3 regions of the Georgenia sp. H159 genome follow, and region 3 is predicted to be linked to each of the others. Evidence: riboswitches for the same ligand, from Rfam matches in the RefSeq annotation. Region 3 holds a riboswitch; each other region holds the start of a gene.
What was found. Region 3 has a riboswitch for cyclic di-AMP ahead of VR894_RS18265 (C40 family peptidase). Riboswitches for the same ligand answer to the same signal wherever they lie in the genome.
Positions count from the first base shown of each region.

Region 1: it holds a riboswitch for cyclic di-AMP, as region 3 does, so the genes downstream of both, VR894_RS17725 (C40 family peptidase) here and VR894_RS18265 (C40 family peptidase) in region 3, are expected to answer to the same signal.
Region 2: it holds a riboswitch for cyclic di-AMP, as region 3 does, so the genes downstream of both, VR894_RS06685 (C40 family peptidase) here and VR894_RS18265 (C40 family peptidase) in region 3, are expected to answer to the same signal.

Region 1 is NZ_JAYDZY010000017.1:2,076-7,535, forward strand. Features, by position in the region: gene resB (cytochrome c biogenesis protein ResB) at 1-1,375, opposite strand, end outside; gene VR894_RS17720 (four-helix bundle copper-binding protein) at 1,533-1,934, opposite strand; cyclic di-AMP (ydaO/yuaA leader) riboswitch at 2,139-2,313, shown strand; gene VR894_RS17725 (C40 family peptidase) at 2,458-3,156, shown strand; gene VR894_RS17730 (cytochrome c biogenesis CcdA family protein) at 3,204-3,989, opposite strand; gene VR894_RS17735 (TlpA disulfide reductase family protein) at 3,993-4,598, opposite strand; gene VR894_RS17740 (heavy-metal-associated domain-containing protein) at 4,914-5,138, shown strand; gene VR894_RS17745 (hypothetical protein) at 5,135-5,287, shown strand; partial or broken gene VR894_RS17750 (heavy metal translocating P-type ATPase) at 5,320-5,460, shown strand, end outside.
Region 2 is NZ_JAYDZY010000004.1:54,849-60,308, reverse strand. Features, by position in the region: gene ddaH (dimethylargininase) at 1-374, opposite strand, end outside; gene VR894_RS06690 (universal stress protein) at 505-1,437, opposite strand; gene VR894_RS06685 (C40 family peptidase) at 1,565-2,332, opposite strand; cyclic di-AMP (ydaO/yuaA leader) riboswitch at 2,440-2,592, opposite strand; gene VR894_RS06680 (metal-dependent transcriptional regulator) at 2,774-3,460, opposite strand; gene VR894_RS06675 (ABC transporter substrate-binding protein) at 3,769-5,283, shown strand; gene VR894_RS06670 (ABC transporter permease) at 5,286-5,460, shown strand, end outside.
Region 3 is NZ_JAYDZY010000018.1:41,546-47,005, forward strand. Features, by position in the region: gene VR894_RS18245 (hypothetical protein) at 1-89, opposite strand, end outside; gene VR894_RS18250 (hypothetical protein) at 284-439, opposite strand; gene VR894_RS18255 (class E sortase) at 439-1,239, opposite strand; gene VR894_RS18260 (hypothetical protein) at 1,281-1,700, opposite strand; gene VR894_RS18265 (C40 family peptidase) at 2,123-2,806, opposite strand; cyclic di-AMP (ydaO/yuaA leader) riboswitch at 2,951-3,125, opposite strand; gene VR894_RS18270 (four-helix bundle copper-binding protein) at 3,341-3,742, shown strand; gene resB (cytochrome c biogenesis protein ResB) at 3,889-5,460, shown strand, end outside.

The sequences.
Region 1 (5,460 bases), on a different contig from region 3:
GCAGGAGGGTCAGGGTGGGGTCGTAGCGCAGGTCGATGGCCGCGAAACGGGGCAGGGACTCGAAGGAGATCGTGCCCAGCCCGTCGGGCAGCTCGACCTCCTCGCCGGGTGCGAGCAGGATCTTGACCTCCTGCTCCCCGTCCATCACCTGGGTCATGTCCTCGGTGTCGAGCTCGTAGACGTTCTGCGGGATGCCCTGGTCCAGGCCGAGGTCACCGGTGTAGAGGTCCAGGACGATGAGCGGCGCGTTGGGTTGGGGGTGCACCGAGCGCAGCCCGTCCTCCTCGGACATGGCAGTGGGCAGCAGGTAGCCGGTGAAGCCGAGCTGGTCCAGGCCGGGGGAGACGTCGGGGACCTTGACCACGCCGCGGGAGGTGTAGAAGTCGTCCTCGGGCAGGAAGGGCACCGGCTGGGAGAACGCCACCTGCCCCTCGGCGTCACGCACGGTCAGGTGGGGGGCGAAGCCGTTGCCGGCCAGGTAGATGTTCGCGCCGGCTGCGGTGATCGGGTAGTTGACCCGGATGGTGTCCTCGTAGCGCCGGCCGTCAGGCTCGGTGACCGTGACCCGGGCGGCGAAGTCGCGGGCCTGGGCGTCGACGGTGAACCGGGAGGTGAGCTCGGTCAGGGAGAAGGTGAAGGGCTCGAGGTCGGCGCCGGTGACCATGGACCCGGGGGTGAAGGTGTCGTAGTCGACGAGGGAGTTGGCGAAGGTGCGGCCTTCGACGACGACGGCCTGTCCGCGGTAGGCGACCAGCTGCGCGGCACCCAGGGCGACGAGCACCCCGATCAGGGACAGGTGGAAGACGATGTTGCCGGTCTCGCGCAGGTAGCCACGTTCGGCGCTGATCCCTTCCGCGGTCACGGCCACCCGGAAGCGGCGGCCCAGCGCCGAGCGGACCGCCCCGGTCACCTCCTCGGTGGTGGCGGTGGTCGTGTGCGTGTCCCGGACGGGGAAGCGGGTCAGGCGGCGCGGGACACGGGAGGGTGCCGCGCGTAGCGCGGTGATGTGGGCCTTGGTGCGGGGCAGGATGCAGCCGATGAGGGAGATGAACAGCAGCAGGTAGATGGCGGCGAACCAGGGCGCGGCGTAGATGTCGAGCAGGCCAAGGCGCTCGAGCCAGGTGGCGAGCTGGGGCCGGTCGGCGCGCAGGGTGGCCACGCCGGCGGGGTCCTGGGGGATCTGCGGGATGAACGCGCCGGGCAGCGCGGCCAGGGCGAGCAGCATGAGCAGCAGCAGCGCCACCCGCATGGAGGTGAGCTGGCGCCAGGCCCAGCGCAGCCAGCCGCGCACACCGATCCCGGCGGGGGCCGGGGACTGGGGCGGCATGTCCTGCGCCTCGTCCATGGTTCGCAGACCGGCGGGACGGTAAGCCATCACACAGTCCTCACGTAAGCCGACGACCGGGGACCCGTGCACACACGGGGACGCTAACCCACCGTCCTGAAAGACCGGGAATGCCGGTTAAGGTTTGATTAAGATGCGTCGGTTTCGGTGTGGCGACGCGACGGTCGGGGCTGTGGTGCGGGCGTCGTCAGCCGATGGTGGCGAGGAGCTCGGTGCAGGCCTGCTCGCAGGCACGGCAGGCCTCGGCGCAGATGCGGCAGTGCTCATGGTGGCCGGCATGGGCAGCGCACTCATCCCCGCAGGAGCGACATGCCTGGATGCAGGCCTGGAGCAGGGCGCGGGTGAGGTTGGCGTCATAGCCGGTGTGCCGGGACAGCACGCGGGCTGTGGTGTCGCAGATATCGGCGCAGTCGAGGTTGGTCCGGATGCACTTGCGCAGCTGGTCGACCATGTCCTCGCTGAGGCAGGCGTCCGCGCAGGCGGTACAGGCCTGGGAACACGCCACCAGGGCCTCGATCGCCCGCGCGAGCGGGTCGACGTCGAGGCCGATCTCGCCGGGGTGGGTGGTGATCATCTCCGCGGTTCTCATTGTCTTCCTCCATCTCTGATTGCTTGCCCCGTGTCGGTGCGGGCTTGCGACGTTACGCGGGGTGCCCGGGGGGTGCCTGGGCAGGAGTCGTGATGTTGATGAAGGTTTGATGAACTCTTCCCGTAGGGCCGTTATCGAACCGTGATCCTGGGGTTGGCGTGTGTAGCGTCGCTTCTGCTTCTTGCCCCCTTCATCGCAGAAGCTCACGTGCGGACGCCGAGCCCTGCCACCGCACTGTGGTCCTCGATCGTCCGTGGCAGGGACGGGGAACCCGATGTGGGCCTGCGTGCAGGTCCTTGGGGTGAAGCTCGATGCCTGAGCCGGGTGTGCTCCTACCCGAACCCGACAGCTGACCTCGTAGGCGCCCTGGAGAGGTTTACCCGTGACATCTAGCCACACCCGTGGTCGGCACCGTGCCGAGGGCCGTCCCGTTACCGTTTTCTCATCACTGGGTCCGTGCTTGAAGGGTCCGGCCGCGCGTCGTGCCGCGCTTGCCGCGGCTTCCTCCGGTTTGGTGCTGACCATGGCCACGACCACCGCCTCTGCGATGGAGCCGGTCCACCCCGACCCGCCGGTGGTCGGCACCCAGGCCAGCGATACCCCGACGGCGAGTGCGCAGGCCAGTGGTACCGAGACCGCGGAGGTCACCCACACCGTCGTCTCCGGTGACACCGTGTGGAAGCTGGCGCAGCGCTACGACAGTACGATCTCGGCGATCGTCACCGCCAACGGTCTGAACGCGCAGGCGCTGATCCGTGTCGGTGAGGTGCTGACGATCCCCCAGGGGCAGGCGAGCGTGTCGGCGACGACGTCGACGGCGGTCACTGAGCGGGAGGCTGCTTCGGCCTCGCGCTCGGCTTCCCGCAGCGAGGCCCCGCCGGCCAACACGTCGGGCAATGCTGTCCTTGACATCGCCTACCGGTACGTCGGCACCCCTTACGTGTGGGGCGGGTCGACCCCGGCGGGCTTTGACTGCTCGGGGTTCACCCAGTACGTCTACGCCCAGGCGGGCATCTCCATCCCGCGGTCCTCGGCGGCGCAGCGCAACGCGGGCACGCAGGTCTCGGCGTCCCAGGCCCAGCCGGGTGACCTGGTGTGGTGGCCCGGGCATGTGGGGATCTACGTGGGTGGGGGGCAGTACATCGCGGCCTTCAGCCCGGGTAACCCGCTGTCGGTGCGTGACATCTACAAGGCCAACCCGACGTTCATCCGGGTGGGCTGAGCAGCGGTGGTGGCCCGCAGCTGGCTGCGGGCCACCACCGGCCCGGGTCAGACGAGGGTCTGGAAGTTGGCGACGAGGCCCTGCAGGTAGCCCGACACCCAGATCCACAGCCCGGTGACCATCGCGAGTCCGAGCAGGACGAGCAGCCCGCCGCCGAGGCGTTGGAAGGCGCGGCGGTGGCGGCGCAGGAAGCCCAGTGCGCGGGTCGAGCGGGACAGCAGCATCGCCCCGGCGACGAACGGGACACCGAGGCCGAGGCTGTAGGCGAACACGAGGACCCCGCCGCGGGCGGGATCGGCCTCGCTGAAGGCGAGGCTGAGGACCGCGGCCAGGGTGGGGCCCATGCAGGGCGCCCAGCCCAGCCCGAACACGACACCGAGGAGCGGCGCTCCCCACAGGCCCTGCCGGGGGGTCAGGTGCAGGCGGCGGTCGCGTTGCATGAGTGGGACGTAGCCCATGAAGGCCAGGCCCATGAGCACGACCAGCGCGCCGAGGATGCGGGTGGTGAGGTCGAGCCAGGGGGCGAGCAGGATCCCGAGCCAGGCGAAGATGACGCCGAGCAGGACGAACACGGCGGTGAAGCCGGCGACGAAGAGCAGTACCCCGGCCAGGAGCCGCCCGTCACGGACCTTGGTCTGCTGCCCGCCAGGCAGGCGGGCGCCGGGGGTGGTGGCCCCGGCCATGCCGCTGAGGTAGCCGACGTACCCAGGCAGCAGGGGCAACACGCACGGGGAGGCGAAGGAGATAAATCCGGCGATCGCGGCCACGGGGAGCGCGGCGAGCATGGGGCCGGTGAGCACGGTGCTGGCGAAGAAGGAGCCGAGCTGGTCCATCGCTCAGGCCGTCTCGGCGAGGGTGTCGTCGATGAGGCCGCGCAGCGTGGTGGGGTCGATCTGGCCCATGATGCGGGCGGCGACCCGGCCCTGGCGGTCCAGGACCACGGTGGTGGGCATGGCCTGGAGTGGCACGAGTCCTTGGAAGGCGGCCACGGCGGCGGCTCCTTGGTCGTGGATGGAGGGGTAGGGGACCTGGAAGGTGCGCTCGAAGGCCTGGGCGGTGGCGGCGTCGTCGCGGGGGTTGACCCCGAGCAGCTGCACCCCCTGGGGGGTGTAGTCCTCGTGGATGGCCCGCAGGTCCCCGGCCTCGGCGCGGCACGGCGGGCAGGCGGCATACCAGAAGTTGACCACCACCACCTCCCCGCGCCACTGGCTCAGGTCGACCTCCTCGCTGTCGTAGGTCTGACCGATGAGCTCGATGGCGCCGTCGCGCTGCTGCGGCTCCCAGGTCGCCAGGGACCCGTCTCCGGCGATGTAGCCGGCGCCGGAGTCTTGTCCCGCGTCGGTCTGGGCGGTGGCGGCACAGCCGCTCAAGGCCACGACGGTGGCCAGGGCGGCCGCCGTGAGCACGCGCCTGAGGGGTGCCCGACGCCTGGAGGGTCTCACGCTTGTCACCTTTCCCAACCGAAACCCCGCCCGGGGCTCACTGATCGCTGCACTGGTCCGGCGACCATCGTCGCCGCTTTGGTGGGAAGTTCCCCAACCGGGGGGCGACCGGGCCGGTTCTTAACCGAATCTTCACCGTTCACCAGGCGGTGCCGCCGGTGCGGCGACCCCTTCGGGAACCGCGAGGATCCACGCGTTTTCGGAGCACGCTTGCCGTGCCAGCACCATAACCCGGCCACTTGTCCAGCGTACCCCCAGGGGGTATAAAAAGATGGTGCCGTCCTGGCACGCACCACCGATCAAGGGGAGGCCCTCATGGCTACCAGTACCTTCAGCGTTACCGGCATGACTTGCGGCCATTGCGTCGGCTCCGTGGCCGAGGAGGTCGGCAAGATCGCCGGCGTCCAGAACGTCGAGGTCGACCTGGTCGCCGGTGGAGAGTCGACAATCAAGGTCTCCAGCGCCGGCGACGTACCGGTGGATGAGGTCCGAGCGGCCGTGGACGAGGCCGGCTATGAGCTCACCGGGACGCCTGCGTGAGGAGCAGTGCCAAGTTGACCGGGTTCGCGTTGGTCCTGGCCCTGGCGCTGGGCGCCGGCTATGGGCTGGGGTCGGTGCTCGGCCCGGATGAGCCCGACGCCGCCGCGGGCCCGGGTGTGGTGGAGCTGGAGGAGGCCGCCGCCCGCTGAGGTCGGTGGCCCAAGGGGATGGAGGTGAGTCGATGAGTCAGCAGGTCATCGAGCTGGAGATCGGCGGGATGACGTGCTCCTCGTGCGCGGCCCGGGTGGAGAAGAAGCTCAATCGGATGCCCGGGGTCGAGGCGAGCGTGAACTTCGCAACCGAGCGGGCCAAGGTCGCCCTA
Region 2 (5,460 bases), on a different contig from region 3:
TCACCCTCGCCCTCGTTGGTGGCGCTCGCGGTGTGGACCCGGAAGCCGCGCTCGGCGAACCAGTCCGCGTAGGCAGGGCCCTCGGGCATGCGCTGCGGGTAGGTGAACTTCGCCGTGTAGACCTCGCCGTCGCTCACCAGCGCGCCGTTCGCGGCGTAGACCATGTCGGGAAGGCCCACGACGGGCTCGATGAGCTCGACCCGGTGGCCGAGCCGGACGTAGGTGTCGTGGAGCTCCTGCCACTGGGCGACGGCCAGGTCGGTATCGGTGGGCACCGCCGTGTGCATCCAGGGGTTGATCTCGTAGCTCACGGTGAAGTACGTCGGCCGGCACATGAGGTAGTGCCGGGGCGTGGCATGGCGGGGTGGCCGCACGTGTGCCCCTTTCGTCGGTGTGTGGGCACAGCCTAGGCAGCCGCGACGCCTGACGACGCGCAGCGGCGCGGGGCGCGCCGAGCGTGCACACGATCCGGGGCTCGGCGGGGGGTGCGGAGGCGCGGAGCCCTCAGCGGCGGCGCCAGGGGACGTCGGCAGGACCGCGGGTCTCCTCCTCGGCGGAGCGAGCGGGGACGACCATGACGGGGCAGACGGCGTGGTGGAGGACCGCCTGGCTGGTCGAGCCCATGAGCAGCCCGGCGAAGCCGCCGCGCCCGCGGGACCCGACGACGACGAGGTCGACGGCGGTGGAGAACTCCGCGAGCAGTGCCGCCGCGTTGCCGTCGAGGGCGTGCTGGCTGACGCGGACCTCCCGACCGGCGACGGCGCGCTCGACCGCCACCGAGAGCCCGACCTTGACGTCGGCGAGCACGTCGTCCCGGTCGACGGCGGCCGGCAGCCAGGCGAGCGACCCGGCTCCCCCGCCGATCGGCACCGCGGCGACGGCGGTGAGGTGGGCGTCCCACGCGGCTGCCTCGTCCACCGCTCGGCGCAGCGCGATGGTGGCGGACTCCGAGCCGTCGACACCGACGACGACGCGGCGAACCGGCGTGAAGGGCGGCTGACCGTCCTCGGTGCGGGGAACCACGACGGTCGGGCAGTGCGCGTGCGCGGGCAGGGAGGAGGACACCGTGCCGAGGAGACGGTCGGCGAACCCACCGCCGCCGCGAGTGCCGACGACGGCGAGCCCCGCCTGGCGGGAGAGCTCGACGAGCACCCCGGCGGGGTCACCGAGCTCGAGTGCGGAGGTGACCTCGAGGTCGCCGCCCACGCGCTCGACGGCCTCCTCGAGCACGGCCTGCGCCCCGGCCTGGATGGCCGAGTCGTCGACGGCGGCGAAGCCGCCGTCGAGCGAGGCGACGGTGAACGCGGGGACGGCGTACGCACAGACGACGTGCAGGCGCCAGCCGAGGCGTCGTGCCTCCGCCGCCGCCCAGTCGAGGGCCGCGTTGCTGGTCTCGGAGCCGTCCACACCGACGATGACGACGTTCTCGCGGGGCATGTCACCCTCCAAGCTCGGGAGCCGTTGCTCCCCATTGTGCTCCGTGCCGACACCCGTGTCGGCGGTTCGAACGTCCGACGGGCCCGCACCGTGGCGGTGCGGGCCCGTCGGGCGGAGCGTGCGGCTGTCAGCCCACCCGGATGAAGGTCGGGTTGGACTTGTAGATCGCGCGCGCCGACAGCGGGTTGCCGGGGCTGTGCGCCGCGATGTACTGGCCGTTACCGAGGTAGATGCCGACGTGTCCGGGCCACCACACGAGGTCACCGGCGCTCGCCTGGGCGGCGGAGACGACGGTGCCCGCGTTGCGCTGGGCGCTGGAGCTGCGCGGGATGCTGATCCCGGCCTGGGCGTACACGTAGGACGTGAAACCGGAGCAGTCGAACCCGCCCGGGGTGGCGCCACCCCACACGTACGGGGTGCCGACGTAGCGGAAGGCGATGTCGACGATCGCGTTGCCGGAGGCGGCCGGGGCGGGGGCGGCCGCGGGAGCGGGCGCCGTCTCTGCGGCAGCGGTAGCGGTCGCGGTCGTGCCGGCCTGGGCGGAGGACGTCCGCGTGCGGGAGGCGGACTCGGCGGTGCGGGCGGCGGCCAGCGCCTGCGCCTCGGCCTCCGCCTCTGCCTGCCGGGCGGCCTCGTCGGCCGCGATGCGCTCGGCGACCGGGTCGGCGTCCTCGGCGTGGATGGTCTTGGGCGGGATCGCCTCGACGGCGAAGTCAGCGACGGAGTACTCGACGTCGGCGGGGACCGACACGGTGGGGTTGACCGTCAGCGCGGTGCGCGCCTGGTTCGAGAGCGCCGAGACGTCCACCTGCGGGAGGGAGGAGCCCTCCGGCGCGGCGACTGCCGTGCTGGCCGCCATGGTGAGGGCGAGGCCCGAGGACGCGGCGACGAGCATGCCGCGACGGGCTGCCGGGCCAGTGACGGCCTGTCCGAACGCTGTCAGTGGCGTGGTGGGGCGGCATGCCGCGCGGTGGCGAGCCCCGGTTGTGGTCACGGTCACGTGTTACCTCTCCTGCTGCCGACGAGGTGAGCTGTCGGGTTCGGATGGGAGATCACCCGGCCCGTCCTCTCGGACGGGCTTCACCCCTAGGGGCCGACCTGGGCCGACCGCCACTACTTGGTTCCCCCGCCCCTGCCGACGGACATTCTCAAAGGGAACCTCGGGACGGCGGCAGGGTTGGGCTCCGTCCGAGGGCTCATCACTGGAGGGGTGCGAGGAGCGAGTCGGACACTACCCGAGCCCTCGGTCAAATGTCACGTTCCGGTTACGACGATGTGGGAAGCGTGTCGCGACTCACGTCCGTGGAGCAACAAGAAGCCCGGATTTCCGCGACTCTCAGACCTCGACGAAGAGGTGGCGGGTCACGTCCTCCGGCACGTCGAGCACCAGCTCGGAGCCCTCGGCACGGAGTGAGACGATGCCGACACCGCGCTGCAGCTGCAGCCGCACGCCGGGCCGCACCCCGGCCTCGGCGAAGCGGGCGAGGAGCTCGACGTCAACCTGGAGCGGCTCGCCGATGCGCCGGAGGACGACGTCACCGTCGTCGGTACCGGCGAGGGAGGCCAGCGCCCGGAGCGTGGGCTCGGCGGGGGCGCGGGTGTGCTCCCCGAGCTGCGCAAGCCCCGGGATCGGGTTGCCGTACGGGTCGTGGTGGGGGTGGTCGAGCAGCGCGACGAGCCGGTGCTCCACCTGCTCGCTCATCACGTGCTCCCAGCGGCAGGCCTCCTCGTGGACGTACTCCCAGTCCAGCCCGATGACGTCGATGAGGAGGCGCTCGGCGAGCCGGTGCTTGCGCATGACCTGGGTCGCCTTCTCCCGCCCCGCCTCGGACAGCGCGATGCGGCGTCCCTCCTCGAGGTGGAGCAGGCCGTCACGCTCCATCCGGGCCACCGTCTGCGACACCGTCGGTCCGGAGTGCCCGAGGCGTTCGGCGATGCGGGCACGCATGGGCACCACCCCCTCCTCCTCAAGCTCGTAGACCGTCTTGAGGTACATCTCGGTGGTGTCGATCAGGTCACTCATGCGTCGCTGCCCATCTCTCGGCTCCTGCACCGAGGATAGGACGCCCGGCGGCGCACGTCCGGTCCCCGGCGTGGCGTCCTGCGCAGTGGCACTCGGCACAGCGACCGCCCGGCGACGCTGTGGGAGAATGGCACAACCATGACCGACCGCACCCCTGCCCCGGCTCGTCCCGGCTGCCGTGCGTCCGTCGTGTGTTGTCCGACCTGCTCCTGAGCCGAACGATCCCCTCGGCCCGGAGCGTCGGACGTGTCGCCGGGCTCGACGTGGGCCCGTCCGCCGCCGGCCCGGGCCTCGACGAAAGGTCCCCCATGACGAAGACCCCATCGCGGGTGCTGGCCCTGACCGCCGTCTCCGCGCTCGCGCTGGCCGCCTGCTCCGGTGGTGACGGTGGCGACAGCGGCGGCGGCAGCGGCAGCACGACTGCCGCCGAGACAGAGGTCATCATCGGCTCGACCAACGAGCCCACCGGCTTGCAGCGCAACGTCGGCGGCAGCTCCGGCGTCCGACAGACGATGACCCGCAACGTCTACGAGGGCCTGGCGGCCATCGACGTCGACGGCGAGATCATCCCCGCGCTCGCCGAGAGCTGGGAGGTGAGCGAGGACGGCCTCACCTACACCTTCGACCTGCGCGAGGACGTCACCTTCCACGACGGCACCCCCTTCACCTCCGCCGACGCGGTGTGGTCCCTGAGCGAGATCATCTCCGAGGAGTCGGTCGCCGCCCGCAAGTCGGACCTCAGCGTCATGGAGGAGATCACCGCTCCCGACGACCACACCCTCGAGGTCGTGCTCTCGCGCCCGTCCCGCTCCCTCATCTTCCACCTCGCCGGCGAGACGATCGTCAAGGAGGGGGACACCGAGCACACCGCGGACAACGGCACCGGGCCCTACCGGTTCGTCGAGTGGACGCAGGGCGACCACCTGACGATCGAGCGGTACGACGACTACTGGGGCGAGCCGGCGAGCAACCCGGGCGCCACCTTCCAGTTCTTCACCGACACCACCGCGATGAACAACGCGCTGGCGACCGGCGGTCTCGACCTCGTCATCGCGGAGGACTCCCCCGACCAGCTCGCGCAGTTCGAGGGCAACCCCGGGTTCACCATCAGTGAGGGCACCTCGACGACGAAGTGGCTGTGGGCCTTCAACGACGACGAGGCGCCCTTCGACGACGTCCGGGTCCGCCAGGGCCTGTACCGCGCCGTCGACCGCGACGCCGTCCTCGACGCCGTCTGGGCGGGCCGCGGGCAGGTCATCGGCTCCATGGTCCCCCCGACCGACCCGTGGTTCACCGACCTGTCGGACGTGCACGCCCACGACCCGGAGAGCGCGCGTGAGCTGCTGGCCGAGGCGGGCGCCGAGGACCTGACCATCACGCTGGACTACGTCGCGGGTGACACCGAGGCGACGATCGCCCAGCTGCTCCAGAGCGACCTCGCGGACGTGGGCGTCACCCTCGAGCTCAACCCGATCGACGACGCGACCTGGTACCAGCGCATCTACACCGACCACGACTTCGAGACGACGCTGATGGGGCACGTCAACCCGCGCGACGTCTTCTGGTACGCGAACCCCGAGTTCTACTGGGGCTACGACAGCGCGGAGTTCCAGGAGCTCGTCGCGGCCTCCGAGGCCGCGGGCAGCGACGAGGAGCAGACCGCGCTGCTGCGCGAGGCCAACGAGCTCATGGCCCAGGACGCCGCGTCGGCGTGGCTCTACCTCGAGCCGCAGATCCGGGTGGCCGCGGCGGGTGTCACCGGCTACCCGGTCGACCAGGCCACCGAGAGCTTCTACGTCGCGGACATCACCCGGGAGCCCTGAGCGTGCTCCGTTACCTCGCGCTGCGCGTGGCGGTCCTCGCCGCCTCGCTGCTGCTCGCCAGCCTGGTGATCTTCGTGATCCTGCGGCTGCTGCCGGGCGACAGCGCGGGGACCTCGCTCGGGGTCGGGACGACGGCGGAGCAGCTCCAGACCCTGCGCCGCCAGCTCGGCACCGACC
Region 3 (5,460 bases):
GCCACGAGCACGGCGACCGTCACGCCGACCAGGACTCCCGGTCGCAAGAGCGCCGAGAGGTCGACCGGATACGCGTCCGGGTCGCTCACGAACCACTCCTGGTGGGCGGCCGCGGGGCTCGGCAGTCCAACGATCACAGCCGTGGCGGCGAGCACCGGAGCACCACGGGGGACAAGGCGGGATGGGGTCACATCGCTCCTGGGAGAGTGGTCGGCGATCACGACTATAAGGACCGCGACGTGGTCCGCTGTCGACGCGTCCTGCGGCACGGGCACCGGTGTGGTCACCCGACCGTGTTGGTGAAGAGCCCGATGTCGTCCGCGATGGAGGGGAAGACCCAGGTGAAGAGCGCCGCCACGGCAACCACGGAGAGAAGCACCGCCTCGATCGCCTTGAGCCAGCGCGGCCCGGGCAGCGTCCTCCAGATCGCGGCGTACATCAGGGTTCCTCCATGAGCTGTGCAGGTGCCCCGCCCGCGCGGGGGTACCACTCGGTGAGCTCTCCGTGGGTGATCCAGCGCTGCGCGGCGGAGTAGAGCGGGTGGCACGTCGTCAACGTGATGAGACGTCTGGTCGGTTCCACCCCGGGCTGCCCTGGCACCGGGGCGACGACATCGACACGGTCCGGGGTCACGATGTAGTCCTCGGTGACGCGGTAGACGAACCACCCCTCTGCGGTCTCCACGACGATGGGGTCCCCGGGTCGAAGCTCCTCGACGTGACGGTAGGCAGCGCCGAAGCTCTGCCGGTGTGCAGCGGTGGCGAAGTTGCCGACCCCGCCGGGCATCGCGGTCTCTGGGTAGTGACCGATGTTGCCCTCGTTCAAGACGGTGGCCACGTCGACCCCCTCGGCGACGGGAACCGCGTAGTCCTCCCCCCACCTCGGCACGTAGACGATGCCGAAGACGTCCGTCGCGCCGGGAGGCGTCACGGCCGGCGGAGGCTGATCGCTCGGCGTCGGGTTCTCCGGGGCAACGGAACGGTCGGGTTGTGTCTCACGCCCCGTCGCGCCGCCGATACTGGCCCGAAACTGCTCGACCGTCGCCTCCTGCTGCTGTCCGGCGACGACATCTGTCCACCACAGCTGCCACACGACGAACAGGGCGACCAGGACACCGAGCGTCAGCATCACCTCTCCGACGACACCGACGGCGCGCATGCCGATGGACGGCCTCCGCCCCGGACCGGACCCGGTCGGCCCCGAGGCAGCGGGGCCAACCGGTGCGCCGACGTCGGACAGTTCACGAGCCGAAGCGACGTCGGGCTCCGGGCGGCCCGTCCTCACGGTTCGTGGTGAACGTCGTGGTCGACGGAGTCGGTGACTTCGGGTGCCGCCGGCTCGAACGACGCACTGATCTGCGGGCCGATGACGAACGAGGACAGTGCGAACATGCCCCCGAACAGCGCCAACGCGATCACAGGCGCCCACCAGCTGGCGAAGCGACGCTTGAGCTTGACGAGCATCGGCACCGACGCGACCAGCCCCAGAAACCCGAAGAGGGCCGTACCGCCCGCACCGGCCACCAGGGCGGTGCCCACAAGAGGACCCGCGTGGTGCAGGAGGTGGGGTGCCAGCCCGACCACGCCACCGACCGTCCCGGTGATGACCGTCCATACCGTCCTGCGGGGCTTCTCACGTGCCACGTCAAGCTGTGCCGCCGACACGGGGTCGACCGCTGCCGAGTGTGCGACTGCCGTCATGACCACAACGTCCTCCACCTGGTGGAGGATTTCGGCAAAGGAATGATTAACGATCGATGTAGCGCGCCACCAGGCACCGGCGTTGCCGATGGTAGGTAAGAGACGTCGACCGCTTCGTCAGGGGTGGGTCGGAGCAACCGCGACGAAGTCAGGGGCGGATAGGTGCTACCGGACGGGCCGTGCCTGATGAGCGAGACGGGACGGTGCGCGCAAGGGACCGATGTAAAGCCTCGTGATCGCCGACCTGCTCAAACCGGTGGATCTGGGCAGGAGGGCGGTGCGACACCGCGCCGAGAGCCGTCAGCCAGACGACGCCTTCGGGGCGGGGAACTGTCGGCACGGTGAATGTGTCGGGCCCGCCACGGAGAAACGAGTGGTGGTCCGCAGCCAGTGCCGGCTGCGGACCACTCGTGGCGCGGTGCTCAGCCCACCCGGATGAACGTCGGGTTGGGCTTGTAGATGTCACGCACCGACAGCGGGTTACCCGGGCTGAAGGCCGCGATGTACTGCCCCCCACCCACGTAGATCCCCACATGCCCGGGCCACCACACCAGGTCACCCGGCTGGGCCTGGGACGCCGAGACCTGCGTGCCCGCGTTGCGCTGCGCCGCCGAGGACCGCGGGATGGAGATACCCGCCTGGGCGTACACGTACTGGGTGAACCCCGAGCAGTCAAAGCCCGCCGGGGTCGACCCACCCCACACGTACGGGGTGCCGATGTACCGGTAGGCGATGTCCAGCACCGCGTTGCCCGACGTGTTGGCCGGCGCGGCCTCGGCGCGGGGCGCCGAGCGTGACGCCGACGTGGTCTCCCGCTCGGTGACGGCCGCCGTCGACGTCGCCGCCACGGCGGCCTGCCCCTGCGGGATCGTCAGTACCTCACCGACAATGATGAGGGCCTGCGCGTTCAGCCCGTTGGCCGCGATGATCGCCGAGATGGTGCTGTCGTAGCGCTGCGCCAGCTTCCCCACGGTGTCCCCCGACACGACGGTGTGGGCGACCTCGCCGACCGCGTCGCTGGCCTGCGTGCTCGCCGCCGCCTGGGTCTCGACCACCGGGGGGTCGGGGTGGACCGGCTCCATCGCGGAGGCGGTGGTGGTGGCCATGGTCAGCACCAGGCCGGAGGAGGCCGCGGCAAGCGCGGCACGGCGCGCGGCCGGACCCGTCAGGCACGGACCCAGCGATGAGAAAACGGTGACGGGACGGCCCTCGGCGCGGTGCCGTCCACGGGTGTGGCTAGTTGTCACGGGTAAACCTCTCCAGGGCGCCTACGAGGTCAGCTGTCGGGTTCGGGTAGGAGCACACCCGGCTCAGGCATCGAGCTTCACCCCAAGGACCTGCACGCAGGCCCACATCGGGTTCCCCGTCCCTGCCACGGACGATCGAGGACCACGGTGCGGTGGCAGGGCTCGGCGTCCGCACGCGGGCTTCCCGTGAAGGGGGACGAGAAGCAGGAGCGACGCTACACACGCCCACCCCCGGATCACGATTCGATAACGGCCCTGGGGGAAGACTTCATCAAACCTTCATCGTCATCGCCCGTTCCTGCGGCTGCGTGGCCACGGCAAGCCTCGTAACGTCGCAAGCCCGCACCCGTCATGACTGTCCGCGGGGATAGCGACTGACGAAGGAGCAAGACCATGAGAACCGCCGAGATGATGAACACCTACCCCGCCGAGATCAACCTCGACCGGGACCTGCTCGCCCGGGTGGTGGACACCCTGGCGGCCTGCTCCCAGGCCTGTACCGCCTGCGCCGACGCCTGCCTCAGCGAGGACATGGTCGACCAGCTGCGCAAGTGCATCCGCACCAACCTCGACTGCGCCGACATCTGCGACACCACCGCCCGGGTCCTGTCCCGGCACACCGGCTACGACGCCAACCTCACCCGCGCCATGCTCCAGGCCTGCATCCAGGCGTGCCGCTCCTGCGGGGACGAGTGCACGGCCCACGCCGGGCACCACGAGCACTGCCGCATCTGCGCCGAGGCCTGCCGCGCCTGCGAGCAGGCCTGCACCGAGCTCCTCGCCGCCATCGGCTGAGGACCCCCGCAGCACAGCCGGCCGCCACGCGGTGACCGGCGCCTCTTAACCGAACCTTAACCGGCATTCCCGGCCTTTCCGGGCGGTGGGTTAGCGTCCCTGAGTGTGTGCAGATCCCCGGTCATCGGCTCCGTGAGGGCGGTGTGATGGCTTACCGTCCCGCCGGTCTGCGAACCATGGACGAGGCGCAGGACATGCCGCCCCAGTCCCCGGCCCCCGCCGGGATCGGTGTGCGCGGCTGGCTGCGCTGGGCGTGGCGCCAACTCACCTCCATGCGGGTGGCGCTGCTGCTCCTCATGCTGCTCGCGCTGGCCGCCCTCCCCGGCGCGTTCATCCCGCAGATCCCCCAGGACCCCGCCGGCGTTGCCACCCTGCGCGCCGACCGCCCCCAGCTCGCCACCTGGCTCGAGCGCGCGGGCCTGCTCGACATCTACGCCGCGCCCTGGTTCGCCGCCATCTACCTGCTGCTGTTCATCTCCCTCATCGGCTGCATCCTGCCCCGCACCAAGGCACACATCACCGCGCTACGCGCGGCACCCTCCCGCGTCCCACACCGCCTGACCCGCTTCCCCGTCCGGGACACGCACACGACCACCGCCACCACCGAGGAGGTGACCCGCGCGGTGCGCCGTGCCCTGGGTCGCCGCTTCCGGGTCGCCGTGACCCCCGAGGGCATCAGCGCCGAACGCGGCTACCTCCGCGAGACCGGCAACATCGTCTTCCACCTGGCCCTCGTCGGGGTCCTCGTCGCGCTCGGCGCCGCCCAGATGATCGCCTACCGCGGACAGGCCGTCGTCGTCGAAGGGCGCACCTTCGCCAACTCCCTCGTCGACTACGACACCTTCACCCCCGGGTCCATGGTCACCGGCGACGACCTCGCCCCCTTCACCTTCGGCCTCATCGAGCTCACCTCCCGGTTCACCGTCGACGCCCAGGCCCGCGACTTCGCCGCCCGGGTCGTGGTCACCGAACCCGACGGGCAGCGCTACGAGGACACCATCCGGGTCAACTACCCGATCAACGCGGCCGGCGCGAACATCTACCTCGCCGGCAACGGCTTCGCCCCCCACCTCACCGTCCGCGACGCCCAGGGCCAGGTGGCCTTCTCCCAGCCCGTCCCCTTCCTGCCCGAGGACGACTTCTACACCTCCCGCGGCGTCGTCAAGGTCCCCGACGTCTCACCCGGCCTCGAGCAGCTCGGCTTCACCGGCTACCTGCTGCCCACCGCCATCGCCGAAGAGGACGGGCTGCGCTCGGTGCACCCCCAACCCAACGCCCCACTCATCGTGCTCGACCTGTACACCGGTGACCTCGGCCTGGACCAGGGCATCCCGCAGAACGTCTACCAGCTCGACACCGACAACATGACCCAGGTGATGGACGGCGAGGAGGAGGTCAAGATCCTCCTCGCACCCGGGGAGGAGGTCGAGCTCCCCGACGGGCTGGGCACCATCTCCTTCGACTCCCTGCCCCGCTTCGCGGCCATCGACCTGCGCTACGACCCCACCCTCACCCTCCTGCTCGTCTCCGCCCTGGCGGCCATGGCCGGCCTGTCCGCCTCACTGTTCGCCCCCCGCCGCCGGCTGTGGGTCAAGACCACCCAGGACGAGGACGGCCACACCCACGTCGAGGCCGCCGCCCTGGCCCGCGGCGACGACCCCGGCCTGCAGCGCGAGCTCCAGCGCGTCATGACCGCGGTCCGGGCCACCGCCCCCACC